Regions from separate parts of the Pseudoalteromonas sp. ASV78 genome, predicted to be linked through region 2. Evidence: predicted binding sites of a transcription regulator. Region 2 holds the regulator's gene; each other region holds the start of a gene.
What was found. The regulator MetJ, encoded in region 2, represses methionine synthesis genes. The targets are predictions, from matches to a motif close to TAGACGTCTAGACGTCTA.
Positions count from the first base shown of each region.

Region 1 (5,215 bases), 2.0 Mb from region 2:
GGTGCGAACCCTATTCTAATCATGTTAAGTGGGCAAAGTTGGGATTTCCTGCTCATGCCAGTGTTGCTTGGCACTGTATTTATTGTGCTGTGCGGTACATTATCTAACGGCGCAAATAAAAAAGTTGAGCAATACGTGACGCACAAAAAAACCGCTTAAAAGCGGTTTTTTAATAACAACTAAATTAGCTTACACAACACCGCGGGGTAGGCGACAATCGTGATCTTTTTCAGCTAGGTACACAATCCAAAGTTCTTCGGCTGTGTAACCTTCTTCATTCGCTGTTGTTATAGTAAATGGCGCTTTTTTAACAGCTGCTTTAGCGGGAGCTACTTTAGTTTTAGTTTTTTTAGCTGGTGCTTTAGCGGCAGGTTTGTCAGACGTTGTGCCTGATGTTAGCTGCTCTGTTAATTCAGCAACTTCTGCAAGGCGTAAATTTTTGCCGCCATCGATGCTGTACCAACCAGGTTTGGTGGTGATTTCAGGTTTCTTACCGTTGGCTGCTTGATATGCAGCTTCAAAGGCATTTAATACTTCTGTTTTGTCTAGTTTGCTCATCAGAGACCCTATACGTTGTAAACACAGATTGAGAATATTTATTTATACCTATTTTTGACTTACTTTTCAATTTTTTGCGATTTTCCTTCCATTTTAGCCCTATAAACGCCAAAATTTGCACAGAATTTAACGCTAATCTGGAATAATAAAATGCAGCGCAGAGAATTTAATCACTTATTAAATACTATTTTAAGACCGGATGCTATCCAAGATTTTTGTCCAAATGGCTTACAAGTTGAAGGACGTGAGCAGGTCAAAAAAATTGTTACTGGCGTCACTGCCAGTCAAGCATTAATAGATGCTGCAATTGCTCATAACGCAGATACAATATTAGTTCATCATGGCTATTTTTGGAAAGGTGAAGCGCAACCAATTACCGGGATTAAAAAACGTCGCATAGCTGCGTTGCTTAATCACGATATAAATTTGTTTGCGTACCACCTTCCCCTTGATGTGCACCCAGTAATAGGCAATAACGCACAACTTGCCCAATTACTTGACTTGGAAATGAGCGCAGGTTTAGAGCCTGTGGCAAACAGCGTGGCGGTAAAAGGGCGATTAAAAACCCCGATGAGTGGCGAACAGTTCGCACAAAAGATAGCAAGGGTATTAAACCGAGAGCCATTGGTTAGTTTAGTACGCGATGAACCAATTGAAACAATTGCGTGGTGCACCGGCGGTGGCCAAGGGTATATCGATTTGGCGGCAAGCCAAGGCATAGATGCATACCTAACTGGCGAGGCATCAGAGCAAACCATCCATAGCTCCCGAGAACAGCATATTGATTTTTTTGCCGCAGGCCATCACGCCACCGAGCGTTATGGTATAAAAGCACTCGGTGAGTTATTGGCTGAGCAACATGGTTTTGATGTAACCTTTATTGATATAGATAACCCAGTGTAACCTGAACTTGATTTAGAGCGCTTCTGGATCAATCCAGCGGCGCACGTTTATCCACGCACTTCCTAGTACTTCATGCCAATAACTGGTAACGGCCTTGAGCACTTCTACATTTGGAATATATTGTTTGTGAGTAGGCCAGGCGGAGAAATCATAAAAATCCGTAGCGGCAGGGATCACGTCAACACCTTGAGCATTAAATAAATCGCTTGCCCGTGCCATATGACTGGCTGAGGTGACCAGTGCCACTTTAAAATCAACTAGGGTGGGTGCTAAAAGCCGTGCTTCGTCGGCGGTATCCATGGCTGCGGGGTTTTGTTTGATGCGCGCCGCATCCATTCCTAAACTGATGGCTGTTTGTTGCATCAAGCTACTATTGGTGACTTTTGCATAGCCGCCGCCTGAAACAATAAGTTGTGCATTAGGGTAAATGTTGGCTAACCGCAGGCCTTCAACTAAGCGACTTTTAGCACAATTACCGAGCTGACTATTGGCACTAAGTTGTGGGTTGGGATTTACGTCGCAACCAAGTACCACTATTTTATCGAGTGCTGGCTGCTGATTTGAGTGAAAGGTGTATTTTAATTGCGAACTTGGATCTATTATTTGTTGGCCAATAAATGGGGTGCTGACCAGCAGTAAAAAGCTGATTGCGAAGATACCAATATACGCGCTGAGCTTATTGGTGCGCAGCGCGATAACCAGAGCGATAAAGCACAGTATTCCCAATAATGGTAATGGCATAAGCATTGCGCCGAGGATTTTTTTTAATTCAAACATTACAGTAGCACACATAAAAGGGTTTTTTGTATGCTACTGGGTTACTGTTATTTTATCGACCGTTATTTAACTTACAGGTATTTAAAAAGTGGCGATAGACTGGATTGTCTTTCATATTCTTTTTCATCGCTAAATACATCGGCCGTGTTAAGCCCAGCGCACCCAACGGAATTGATTTTATCAGTCCTTGGCTTTCATAAGGTGTGACCAACCAATCTGGTAATGCCGCAACGCCCATTCCCGCGCTTACAAGTTGAAAAATTAATAAGCCTTGATCAACCGTTTTTAAAGTACCGTCATAGCGTGCATTTTGAATGAAATGCTTAAATATATCCTGACGTTCACGAGGAATAGGATACGAAATAATGGTTTCGTTTTTTAGATCAAGGGCTGTGACATAGGCTTTTTTTGCCAGTTCATGATCAGGGGCAACAATGAGCTTAAGTTTAAAATCAAATAAATGTGCGTATTCAAGTTTATCTGGCTCACGAATATCTGAGGTTAATACTAAGTCCAGTTCATCGCTGAGCAGATCGGGTATAGCGTCATAACTAAAGCCGCGCTCGTAATCCACTTTAATATCTGGCCAAAAGTTATTGAATTCTTTAATCGTCGGTAGTAACCAATGAAAACAGGCGTGGCATTCTACACTTAGGCGTAATTGTGAGATTGGTTGGTTAAGACTTTCTTTCAAACGACACTTAGTCGCCTCAACGCGAGGCAGTACTTCGTTTGCAAGTTCTAGCAATAGCATACCTTGCGGAGTAAAACGTACCGGTTGAGTTTTACGTTCAAATAGTTGGCAATCAAGCTTGTTTTCTAAATCTTTGATTTGATGTGATAAAGCAGATTGAGTCAAAAATAATTCCCGCGCAGTATTCACCAAAGAACCGGTTTCTTTCAAGGTTGCGATGGTTTTCAAATGTTTTACATCAATCATCTTTAATAATTCTCATGGTAAAAGTGAGCCGAACTCAGATTGCAGACATAATACGCTTTTATTAAAGGCGCTTCAACGTCTAGATGGCTAAATAACGTCATTTTTTCACGTAAAGTTTACAAGTTCACTAATAGCACTAAATTTGACAGCGTTGTCATTGTATTTTTTTAGATTATTAAAATTATTTCCATGAATTTACCTCACGTTAGAACTGAGAAAGCATCAATTGTACGATTGCAATTACGAGTGTAGATTTTAGCCATCTAAACAGCTAAATAGAGATTAGAGCATATGGCACAATTACATAACTTAGGCTTTCCGCGAATAGGTAAAAAGCGCGAATTGAAATTTGCAGTTGAATCATATTGGGCAGGTAACATCACTCAAGCAGAGCTATTAGCGCAAGGTGAGGCGATCCGCGCAGAAAATTGGGCACTGCAGGCTGATGCTGGTATTGATTTATTACCGGTGGGCGACTTTGCTTGGTACGACCATGTACTGGCTACCAGTTTATTAGTTGGTGCTATCCCTGAGCGTCATCAAACAGCGGATGGCAGCGTGGATCTGGATACCTTGTTTGGTATTGGTCGTGGCCGCGCACCAACAGGTTGTGCATGTGCAGCCAGCGAGATGACTAAGTGGTTTAACACTAACTACCATTATATTGTGCCTGAGCTTAGCAGTGATCAGCAGTTTCAATTAACTTGGAACGAGTTATTTGAACACGTTGCCCAAGCACAAAAATTAGGTCATCAAGCAAAAGCGGTGTTATTGGGCCCTGTCAGTTACCTTTATTTAGCTAAATGTGCAGGTAAAGAGTTTGATAAATTAAGTTTACTTGAAAAGCTACTGCCCGTTTATCAACAGGTATTAGCTAAACTTGCTGCGCAAGGGGTTGCGTGGGTACAAATTGACGAGCCTATTTTGGGCCTTGAACTCGCACAAGATTATCGCAATGCATTAAAAACGAGCTTAAATGCATTAGCCGGACAAGGTGTAAAGTTGCTACTTGCCAGTTATTTTGACTCAGTAACTGCTTATTATAACGATATTGCTGACTACCCAGTTGATGGTGTGCACTTTGACTGTGTTGCAAGCGATGTAGATGTGACAACGCTTGATTCGCTATTAAGCCCATCACAAGTGCTGTCGCTTGGTGTTATCAACGGTCGTAATATATGGCGCGCTGACTTAGAAGTTGTCTATGCAAATGTAAAAGACATTGCTGCAAAGCGTGCTGATAACTTATGGCTTGCGCCGTCGTGTTCGTTATTACATACCCCAGTGGATTTAGACCAAGAGCAACAGCTTGATGATGAGCTGCGTTCGTGGCTTGCATTCGCGAAACAAAAAGGCCAAGAACTGGCATTACTAAAAGCGGCACTTGCAAGTAATGATGTCAGCGCGTTGCAAAGCTACTGCGCACCAGTTAAAGCACGTTTAACGTCAAAACGGGTGAATAATCTTGCTGTGCAGCAACGTGTCAGTGCATTAACGGCAACAGATGGTGAGCGCAACAGCGTATTTGCTCAGCGTATCGAAAAGCAACATGCGGCGCTTGACTTGCCGTTATTACCAACCACAACGATAGGGTCGTTCCCGCAAACGCAGGCTATTCGTAAAGCCCGACGTGATTTTAAAGCCGGGGAGTTATCCGCTGCACAATACCAATCGCAAATGGCGGCAGAAATTCGTTACGCGGTTGAAGAGCAAGAAGCGCTCGATCTTGATGTATTAGTGCACGGAGAAGCTGAGCGTAACGACATGGTTGAGTATTTTGGAGAGCTCTTTGAAGGCTTTGCTTTTACTCAATTTGGTTGGGTACAAAGTTACGGCTCACGCTGTGTGAAACCGCCAGTCATTTGGGGCGATGTCTCACGTGAACAGCCAATGACGGTTGAGTGGAGTAAATATGCGCAATCGCTGACTGACAAGAAAATGAAAGGCATGCTCACAGGCCCTGTGACGATTCTGTTTTGGTCATTCATTCGTGATGATTTAGATAAGCCAACCATAGCTAATCAAATAGCACTTGCA
Region 1 is NZ_JBLOPA010000001.1:512,514-517,728, forward strand. It holds gene ACMVDV_RS02295 (HPP family protein) at 1-159, shown strand, start outside; gene ACMVDV_RS02300 (hypothetical protein) at 190-558, opposite strand; gene ACMVDV_RS02305 (Nif3-like dinuclear metal center hexameric protein) at 709-1,461, shown strand; gene ACMVDV_RS02310 (YdcF family protein) at 1,474-2,238, opposite strand; gene ACMVDV_RS02315 (LysR substrate-binding domain-containing protein) at 2,291-3,178, opposite strand; gene metE (5-methyltetrahydropteroyltriglutamate--homocysteine S-methyltransferase) at 3,470-5,215, shown strand, end outside.
Region 1: metE (5-methyltetrahydropteroyltriglutamate--homocysteine S-methyltransferase) is a predicted target of MetJ. The motif match lies at 3,435-3,452, and genes of this name have one in related genera.

Region 2 (5,215 bases):
AGCAGCAAGTAATTCTTGTTGTTTTGTCGGAAAAAGCACCTTAGGGTGCTTTTTTTTATGCCTGTAATTTATAAAAACGGCGCCCATCTTGCGCTTAATGCCTGCTTATTTAGGGTTACTTCATGCATTCATTATAGTGTGACTATTTCCCATTTTTATACCCAGTATAGCGAGCAAATAACAGACAAATCGTGATTTATTCTCTATATTGATTATCGTATTAAAACGCTAGATTAAATGTTTTTGTCGATAAAGTTAGCCTTTATGCTGCTAAATGTTGCTAACGTCTCACTTATGTGAATATCTGCTTTTGCTTATAGTTTTTGCTTTAAATATTCACTTAACAAGCATTTTTGGTTGGGTTTTTTGATGCTTTATGCTGTTTTTATCGCTTTAAATTGCAGTTTTTTTGCAAAACTTGACGATAAAACGCATAAAATTAACGGATATAGCATATAACAGGATAGACCTGATATTGCTTGAATTTAATTATAATATAGGTATCGTTCCCTATAAGAACTGCTTACTCTCACTTTCAACTTAACTTACTTGCAGGATAAAATCGCGTTATGTCAGATTTTCGTGAACAAGCTTTACATTACCATTCGCATCCCGTTCCAGGAAAAATCAGTGTCGAGCTTACTAAGCCGGCTGAAACAGTCCAAGATCTCGCTTTAGCATATAGCCCCGGTGTTGCAGAACCTGTACGTGAAATCGCTGCTGATCCTGCTAATGCCTATAAATACACAGGTAAAGGTAATATGGTTGCGGTTATTACTAACGGTACCGCAATCTTAGGTTTAGGTAACTTAGGGCCATTGGCGTCTAAACCAGTTATGGAAGGTAAAGCGTTATTATTTAAGCGCTTTGCAGGCCTTGATTCGATTGATATCGAAGTGAAACACAATACCACGGAAGACTTTATCAATACGGTGGCAAACATCGCAGATACGTTTGGTGGTATTAACTTAGAAGATATTAAAGCACCAGAGTGTTTTGAAATCGAAAAAGCATTGATTGAACGTTGTAGTATTCCGGTGTTCCACGATGACCAACATGGTACTGCAATCGTCACGGCAGCAGGCATGATCAACGCACTAGAAGTGCAAGGTAAAGATATTGAAGATGCGATTATCGTGTGCTTAGGTGCGGGCGCCGCTGCGGTTGCATGTATGGAACTGCTGATCAAGTGTGGCGCACTACGCGAACATATTTATATGCTAGATCGTAAAGGGGTGATCCATACTCGCCGTGATGATTTAAACGAATATAAGCAGTTGTTTGCTAACAATACCGATAAGCGTACCTTGCAAGATGTGATTGCTGATGCCGATGTCTTTGTCGGTGTATCTGGGCCAAACTTATTGGCCCCTGAAGATCTTAAATTGATGGCTGATAAACCCGTGGTGTTTGCTTGTTCGAACCCAGATCCAGAAATATCACCTGAGCTTGCTCACGGTGCGCGTAATGATTTAATTATGGCGACGGGTCGTTCTGATTATCCAAACCAAGTAAATAACGTATTGTGTTTCCCATTTATTTTCCGTGGTGCGTTAGATGTACGCGCCAGTAAAATTAATGATGAAATGAAAATTGCCGCAGTTGACGCTATTCGTAGCATTGCCAAAGAGCCAGTACCTGCAGAAGTATTAAAAGCGGCGGGTGTTGATAAGCTTGAATTTGGTGCGCAGTATATTATTCCAAAACCGATGGATCCGCGTTTATTACCGCGTATAGCTAAAGCTGTAGCGCAAGCGGCAATTGACTCTGGTGTTGCACAAATTGATATGCCGGAAAACTACATGGAGTAGCTGCTCAGCTGCAATTTGTAATGGCACAATAATAAAAAACCTCAGTAACGTAAGTCGCTGAGGTTTTTTTGTATACAATTCCTGAAGTATATTTTTTTAATCTTCGTTGAGGATTGGCACTTCTAAGCCCATCTCAAGCATGATTTTCTTCACTTCTTCAGGTACTTTCTCTGGATTATCTTTACGTAAGTCTTCATCGTTTGGCAATGGTTGGCCAGTAAATGCGTGTAAAAATGCTTCACAAAGCAGTTCGCTATTTGTTGCATGGCGAAGATTGTTAATTTGACGGCGAGTACGCTCATCAGTTAAAACTTTTAATACATTTAACGGGATCGAAACGGTGATCTTTTTAACTTGTTCTGATTTTTTCCCGTGTTCTGCGTATGGGTGAATATATTCACCATTCCATTTAGCCATAGGATGTGTCGTTGCCTCAGGTTGTTAATTGTTTGCGCGACCTTTTGCTGCGCAAAGATGCCGAAATTCTATCGTTTTAAATAAGATAGTCAAATACTAGTTATTTAGCCATCTAGCAACTTAAATGTTTTTACTGCCATAGTTGCAGCTAAAACAGCATAAATGCTTTGACTTATTAAATCCGATCCTCTAACCTTTTAGACGTCTAAACATCCATTTAATTGTAGGTGACGTTATGAGTCAAAAGAACAAAGCAACTATTGCAGTGCGTAATGGCATTGATGCAGATAAACAGCATGGCGCCGTTGTGCCTCCCATTCATTTATCGACCACCTACTCATTTGCTGATTTTGATACCAAGCGCCAATATGATTATGGCCGCAGCGGTAACCCAAATCGAGATATCTTAGCCGAAACTCTTGCAAAACTTGAAGGCGGCGCCAAGGGTATAATCACTGCAACCGGTATGGCTGCGGTGCATTTAGCTACTCAGCTGCTAAACAGTGACGATACTTTAGTGATCCCACATGATTGTTATGGCGGCAGTTACCGTTTATTTACTTCGCTTGAAAAGCGCGGGCTATTAAAATTAGTGGTTTTAGATTTAACTAAAGCTGAAAACCATCAAAAAATTCTTGAGATCAAACCAAAACTCATTTGGATTGAAACCCCAAGTAATCCAATTTTACGCTTAACTGATATTAAAGCGATCACCACTATTGCAAAGCAGTGCGGTGCGTTAGTCGGCGCTGATAATACCTTTTTGTCACCTGCGTTACAAAATCCCATTGAATTTGGTGTTGATATTGTGGTGCATTCAACCACTAAATATATTAATGGCCATTCCGATGTAGTGGGTGGGGCTGTGATTGCCGCAACGCAACAGTTAGGTGATGAGCTTGCATGGTGGGCTAATAATATTGGTATTACCGGCGCACCGTTTGATAGCTATTTAACCTTACGTGGCCTACGTACGTTGAATGTCCGCCTGCGTCAGCATCAAGAAAATGCCTTTATTATTGCCCTGTATTTAGAAAACTCGCCTTATGTGAGCCAAGTATATTACCCTGGCCTTGAGTCTCACCCGCAACATGAGTTGGCAAAACAACAACAACGAGGCTTTGGTGGTATGGTAAGCTTTGATATTAAAGGTGATGTTAACGATGCCGCGGCATTTTTAACTAGCCTTGAAGAATTCAGCTTAGCGGAATCATTAGGTGGCGTAGAGAGTTTAATTTGCCACCCAGCAACCATGACGCATGCTGGAATGGAAGCAACCGCGCGTTTAGCGGCCGGAGTAGGTGATACTTTGATCCGTATTTCGGTCGGTATTGAAGACGCAAAAGATTTGCTGGCTGATTTAGATCGCGTATTTAATAAAGTGAAACCGGGCCAAGGCCTGCATGCAGCAACTACAGCAACACCGGTTTCGCAACAACAAGATAAAGAGCAATCAAGCTCATTTAAGCTGACTCCAGCACATACGGCTTTGTGGTAATAGAAAATGGTAAATATAGTTCATAAATTTGGTGGCTCTAGCTTAAGCTCAGCCGAGCGTTATCAGGCCGTTGCCAATATTATTTTAGCGCATACTGAAGCGGGTGACTGTGTGGTAGTTTCTGCCGCCGGTAAAACCACCAATACGTTAGTTAAGCTGTGGCAAAGCTACCAACAAGGTGATCAACAAGCGGTGAGCGATATTTTACTGCAGCTCGATAACCACCAACGTACTTTGATTGAGCAATTGTTAAGCCCTACGGCGCGACACGCAGCATTAAACGTACTTGATCAAGAGTTGGCCTTAATAGCACAACAAGCGCAGCAGCAAAGCTTACAGGAAGCTGCATTACTTGCTCATGGCGAAGTGTGGTCGGCACGCTTGTTAGCAACCTATTTGCAGCAACTAGGTCTTGAAGCGAAAGATGTTGATGCGCGTCAGTTATTTACTTTAAATGATGGGCAGTTATTACATCAAAAAAATCAACAGGCCTGTGCTGAGTTGATCTCGGCACATTGCATTAATGTGGTTACTGGTTTTATTGCCGCCGATTGCCAAGCAAATACGGTAACGCTGGGGCGCAATGGCAGTGATTACAGTGCCACTTTGTTAAGCAGTTATTGCCATGCCAACCAAGTATCTATTTGGACTGATACCCAAGGGGTATTTAGTACTGATCCGCGTAAAGTTAAAAAAGCCATTAAGTACTCAAAGGTATGCCGCGGCCAAGCTAATTTGCTTGCCCGTTTAGGCAACCCGGTATTGCATGCGAAAACCTTATCACCACTGAAAAATACTGATATTAAGCTAGTGGTTCGCAGCAGTTATGATACCGAAGCCAGTGCTACAGAGGTAGTTAAAGAAGGGTACAGTAAAGCTAAGCGTTTTATCACCACCTTAGAAAATATTGATTTATTGCGTATTGATCAGCTGCGTGGCGGTGAAATTGGTGAGTTAAGCCAGCTAATTCAACATAGTCTGCATCACTTTGTACAAAATGGTGATACCTACTTATTAGTGCCAGCTGATGCAACTCATCAAGTGGTAAGTCACTTACAAGGGCGCGCGAATATTATTGAATCTAACTTACATGGCTGCGCTGTTGTCGCACCACGTAATGATGTGGCGCAATTATTTGAGCAAGCAACTCAAGTACTGACTGAGCAAAGCTTAACTCCCCGCTTTAGCCATCAAGATACAGACTATATTTTACTGCTAACCGATCAATCAATTGATAGTGATGTATTGACCATATTGCACGATAAATTGATCAATAAAGGTCAAGAGTTGGCTATTATCGTTGCGGGTTTAGGTAACGTTGGTGAAGTGTTTATTGAGCAACTTAGTCAACAACTGAACCGTTTGCAACAGCATTTTAGCGTTAAACTAGTTGGTTTGTTACGCTCGCGGGCAATGCTGTTTAGCCCAAGTGGCATTGCGCTTGAGCAATGGCAATCACAATGGCAAAACGAAGCGATTGACTATCAAC
Region 2 is NZ_JBLOPA010000001.1:2,507,965-2,513,179, reverse strand. It holds gene rpmE (50S ribosomal protein L31) at 1-12, shown strand, start outside; gene ACMVDV_RS11420 (malic enzyme-like NAD(P)-binding protein) at 570-1,811, shown strand; gene metJ (met regulon transcriptional regulator MetJ) at 1,908-2,228, opposite strand; gene metB (cystathionine gamma-synthase) at 2,464-3,726, shown strand; gene metL (bifunctional aspartate kinase/homoserine dehydrogenase II) at 3,733-5,215, shown strand, end outside.

Region 3 (5,215 bases), 360 kb from region 2:
TAAAGAAATCATTTCTTTATCAATTTGATAGCCAAAGCTACCTGCCAGTGGATACAGTGCTTTTTTGATATCGTTATAGCTCTTCGACTGCGAGCCACCTTGCGCAAGCATGGCAGCGGTTAGCGCAGCCACGCCTTTTTGACCTTTAGGATCCGCCGCCGCACCAGTATGGAATAGCCAATTAATATCAATCAACGGTGAGCTGTTGGTTTTATCAAGCACTTTAAAGTGACGCTGTTGCACTGTGTGCTTGCTAGCAACGAGGCTATTTAAATCAACTTCTTGCTCAAAGCCAGCGATTTTATCAAGCGCCGACATAGTCACGGTAGTTCGGCTGCTATCGACAAAGTACTTATTAGCAATATCTTGAATATCTTGCGCGCTGATGCTGTCTGCCGTTGCATATAATTGATTGACGACTTCTGGGTCGCGCTCAAAATGCATATAACTGGCAAGGGTTGACGCAATTGCTTGCGATGAGTCTAAACCGTTAATAAAGCTGTATTTTAGATTTGACTTTAAATCGGCTAATTTTTGGCTATCAACCAGCTCAGTGCGTGCTTTTGCATAGGTGTTATTGATGGCATCACGCGCTACCGCTAAATCAGCTTCATTTTCAACTTTGACAAAAACATGCAATAAGCCCGGATCTTTAGTATCTGGGTTATAGCTAAACATTTGGCTGGCGATTTGCTTATCAACCACTAGCTCTTGGTATAAGTCAGAGTTGTTTGAGAAATAAAGCTGTGATAGTAAATCAAGCGCTGCGCGGTCTTTTTGTTTCGGCTGCCAAGCAGTACCTTTGTATGAAACCAATAACCAATGCCCTGGTAGTCCTTCGTTTTGCTCATGCACGTATTTGGCTGCTTGTTGTTTAGGCTCGGTTGGAATATCAGCAACATAATCGCCTTTTTGCCATTGGCCCCAATGCTTTTTCACCATTGCCATAGTTGCTTGCGGATCGACATCACCGACAATTACTAACGATACATATTCAGGTTTATAGAACTTTTCAAAAAACTCTTTACCGTACGCCATTTGCTCAGGCATGGCTTCAATATCTTCAAAAAAGCCCATGGTGGTGTGTTTATAGGTATGTTTTTCAAATGCTTCATTACGCACGGCTGAAAGCAACTTACGAATTGGGCTGGCATTGTTTTTAAGGTATTCGCCTTTTACAGTAAGCGCTTCGGTACGGAATTGCTCTTCTGAGTAAGTGAGGTTTTGAAAAATATCGGCTTCAATTTCAAGTACCTTATCAAGGTGCTGCTTGGAAAAGTTTAAGTGATAATTAGTGTAATCATTGGTAGTGTAAGCGCGGTTATCAACCCCTGAATTTTTCAGGATGTCTGAGTACACATCTTGCGGGAATTTTTCTGAGCCTTTAAACATCATGTGTTCAAAAAAGTGTGCAAAGCCAGTTTTACCCGCTTCTACTTCATTACGAGAACCAACTGACACCGGAATTTGTAGTGATACCACATCAGGGTAATCAGTTTTAACCACCATAACGCGTAAACCGTTATCAAGCTCTTCTAATAAATAATTCTGTGAGAACACCCGATCATTGCTGCTGGCAACCGTTGACTGTTCAATCTCAACTTCTTTGACCATGTTAGAGCCGCTGTTACTCGCACAGCCGCCCAGCGCAAGCGTGACCGCTAAGCTGGTTGCTAATAATTTAAATTTCATTGCTATCCCTTGTTAGTTGAATATTTTTTTAGTTATAACTACTTATTTACTACACTGATTATGCAACAAAGCCGACCACGATAAGAGACCTTGCAGCACATTTTATGTAAACAGTTGTGTATTTTTCATCGCTCAACTTAAAACAACATGAGATAAATTCATATTTATTGAGAAAGTTTCATTAAAAAAATCTATCTAGACGTCTAAATGGCTGTTATATTGTTTGCTATAGAAACTAATTTAGCTGGAATGAGGATTATGGCTTTATCACTACAACAGAAAATTGAAGATACCAATCAAGGTGTGTACTTAATTGGTACTACCCCGCCACGTATTGGTACTGATAAAGCGCAGCTTGAAACAATCGCTCAAAAGCTGTTAGACCGTTTACATGAAATTGAATACGATGGCGTAATTATTTACGACATTCAAGATGAAAGCAGCCGTACTGACAAGCCGCGTCCTTTTCCATTTAAGCAAACTGTAGATCCTCGTGAATATAGCCGATTATTACGTAGCTTATCGCATCAAGACGTGATCACGTATAAAAGCGTCGCGCAGCGCGAAGTAGCGGAATTTAAACAGTGGTTAAGCGAAACTAAAAACCTGTTTGATTTAAAAAATGTGGTGTTAGTCGGTAGTCCATCATCTGAAGGCGATATAAAACTTAACTTACCCGATGCCTATAAAACATTGGCAGAGCAAGCGGATGACTTCTTTTTAGGTGGGGTAACCATTGCTGAGCGCCATGCGAGTAAACGTAACGAGCATGAGCGTCTACTTGAAAAAACCACACAAGGGTGTCAATTTTTTATCTCACAGGCAGTTTACAACGCACAAGCGACCATTGATTTGATCACCAGTTATGCACGTAGCTGTAAAGCGCAAGGCATAGAGCCACAACGTATAATCCTAACCTTTACCCCCTGTGGCAGTGAAAAAACCTTAGATTTTATGCAGTGGCTTGGTATTTCAGTACCAGAGGCAACCAAGTGGCGGATGTTAGATTCACAAAACCCATTGAGTGAATCGGTGCGTATTTGCCGCGAAAATTTAGACTCAATTCTAAAAAGTTGCGCTCATTTAGACGTGCCTCTGGGGTTAAATATTGAAAGCTTAACTAACCGTAAAGAAGAAATTGATGCGTCAATAAACCTTTATCGTTTATTAAAAGCAACAATGGAATTAAACCTAGCTGAAAAGCAGATTGCTTAGGTTCAAGGTTCTAGGTTCTAGGTTCGAGGTTCGGGCTTCGGGCTTCGGGCAATAATGATAAGCGGCATAGAATACTACTTCATAAACTGCTAATTTTTATAATTAAATGACAAATGTCATGTTTATTCATGACATTACTCCATTACTTACATCTAGCGTTTCCTCAATAATGCTCACATCAATAAAGCGCTAGGGACTAATATGAATCATTCACTAACTGTTGTTTTAATCTTGTTCACCATTATTTTGTCAGGCTGTACCAACTTTGCCTGTCAGCAAGAAATAAGAGAAGTCAAAGATTTTGACAGTATTATTGTTGGTGGACTTGCTGATGTCTTTATCACTCAATCCGATCATCAACAAGTCAAAGTATTCGCCCGTGACATGCCCATAACAGATGTAATCACACACATTGAAAATGGCATCTTAACCGTGACCACACAAGGCTACCATAGTGGGGAGTCGGTAAAAGTTTACGTGACATACAAAAAATTAAAAAACATTAAAACCTCAGGTTCTGCCACATTAACAGGCGAAAACCAATTGGTCGCAGATCAAATCTCTGTTGTGACCACAGGATCCGGCGATATCAAAAGCTTATCCTTAACTGCCAAACAACTCAGTGTACAAATTAACGACACTGCTAACGCTAATCTTGTCGTTCAGGTAGAAAACTCAAACATAGAAATGAATGGCGCTGGTGACCTTGATATCCGTGGAGTAGCTTACCAGCAGCAACTGCGGTCGAACGGCTCCAGAGGTACTTTGAACAACACCAAATTAAAATTTAACTAAAACCAATAGCCGGAGAAAAGTTATGAAAAAGTTCTTTGCATATCTATTAGTATTTTTAATTAGTTCTGGTTTAGCGTTGGTGTTAGCGTATAAACACGACCTGTACACTTGGGAAAAACCACAACAAAATATGTGGATACAAGGCGGCACTTTATTTGACGCCACCTCAGAGTTTGCAATAAGCAACCCGGGAGTATTAGTAGCTGATGGTAAAATCGCTTGTCTTGGAGAAAGTTGTAATGTTACGGAAAAAACACTGATAATTGACGCCACAGGAAAGTCAATTATGCCTGGTCTAATTGATTTGCATGGCCACTTCTTTGGGGGGAAAGAACAATCCAAACATGACAACATGTTAAATACAATTTGGGCTCAACTTCGCTTTTTACCCAGTGTTAGACAAGACCTAATCCAAGCTGGCGTAACCAGTTATCGCTCTCTAGGAGACATAGCGCCAGCCATCTTTGATTTAAAAAAGTCATTGTCTCAAGATAAATTAGCTGGTCCTCGATTATTTGTCGCGGGCCCAATTTTTACCGTTGCAGGTGGTCACCCCACTCAACGTAAAGACATTCCAGCCTGGGTTTTAAAACAAATGACTTTTCAGTCAGATTCACCAGAGCAGATCACGACAAAAATCGAGCAGTTAATGTTACAAGGGATTGACGGTATTAAGGTTGTTTATCAAGGTCACACCGACAGCGTTAATGATATTGAAATGCCTCGAATATCTCGGGAAACACTGGCTACTATAACCTCGCTTGCAGAAAAAAATGGCCTTTGGGTCGCAGCACACACCGGTGGTCAAAACGAAACAATCGAAGCGATTAACACTGGAGTGACAAGTGTTGAACACGGTATTCGACATGGAAACATCATTCGCCAAGAGACTCTTGATGCCGTTGCAAACAATCAAGTGACTTATGTTCCCACGCTCGCCCGAGAGCCAAAGGGTCATTTAAACATCCCACATCTGGCACAATCTAATATCATGTTAGGAGTTGGCACTGACTCACCGGTAAAAGAGCATGATCAATACAGTTATCATATGGAGTTAAAACGTTTAGTTGATGCGGGTTTAAGTGATACTCAAGCCGTTATCGCCGCGACAAGAAATGGCGCAATTGCCCTTAAAAAGTCAAAGCAACTTGGGACTATTGAACAGGGAAAACTTGCCGATATCCTCATAATTAATGGCCGTCCGTGGGATAATATTAGTGATATAAAGAAAATCGACACCGTCATAATCAACGGCCGTATCGGGTATTCCGTTAACCAAGCTGACTGAGACAGACTTGTCGTTATTGATTACACTTGGCGGATTATAATAGACATACAGAACCATGAAAACTTCAATTTGCTACAAACTATTCACCAAAAGTAACTACCGCCGCGAGAGGACTTAGGCCTCTCGCCTTACATTAACCTTATATTTTTAAGCTTATTGTTTGGCAACTTATACTATTCCCCGTTTGCGGTGTAGAAGCGGTAATTATGGGGTTGGACTTATTAC
Region 3 is NZ_JBLOPA010000001.1:2,142,998-2,148,212, forward strand. It holds gene ACMVDV_RS09695 (M16 family metallopeptidase) at 1-1,692, opposite strand, end outside; gene ACMVDV_RS09700 (methylenetetrahydrofolate reductase) at 1,951-2,907, shown strand; gene ACMVDV_RS09705 (GIN domain-containing protein) at 3,109-3,702, shown strand; gene ACMVDV_RS09710 (amidohydrolase family protein) at 3,725-4,990, shown strand.
Region 3: ACMVDV_RS09700 (methylenetetrahydrofolate reductase) is a predicted target of MetJ. The motif match lies at 1,889-1,906, and genes of this name have one in related genera.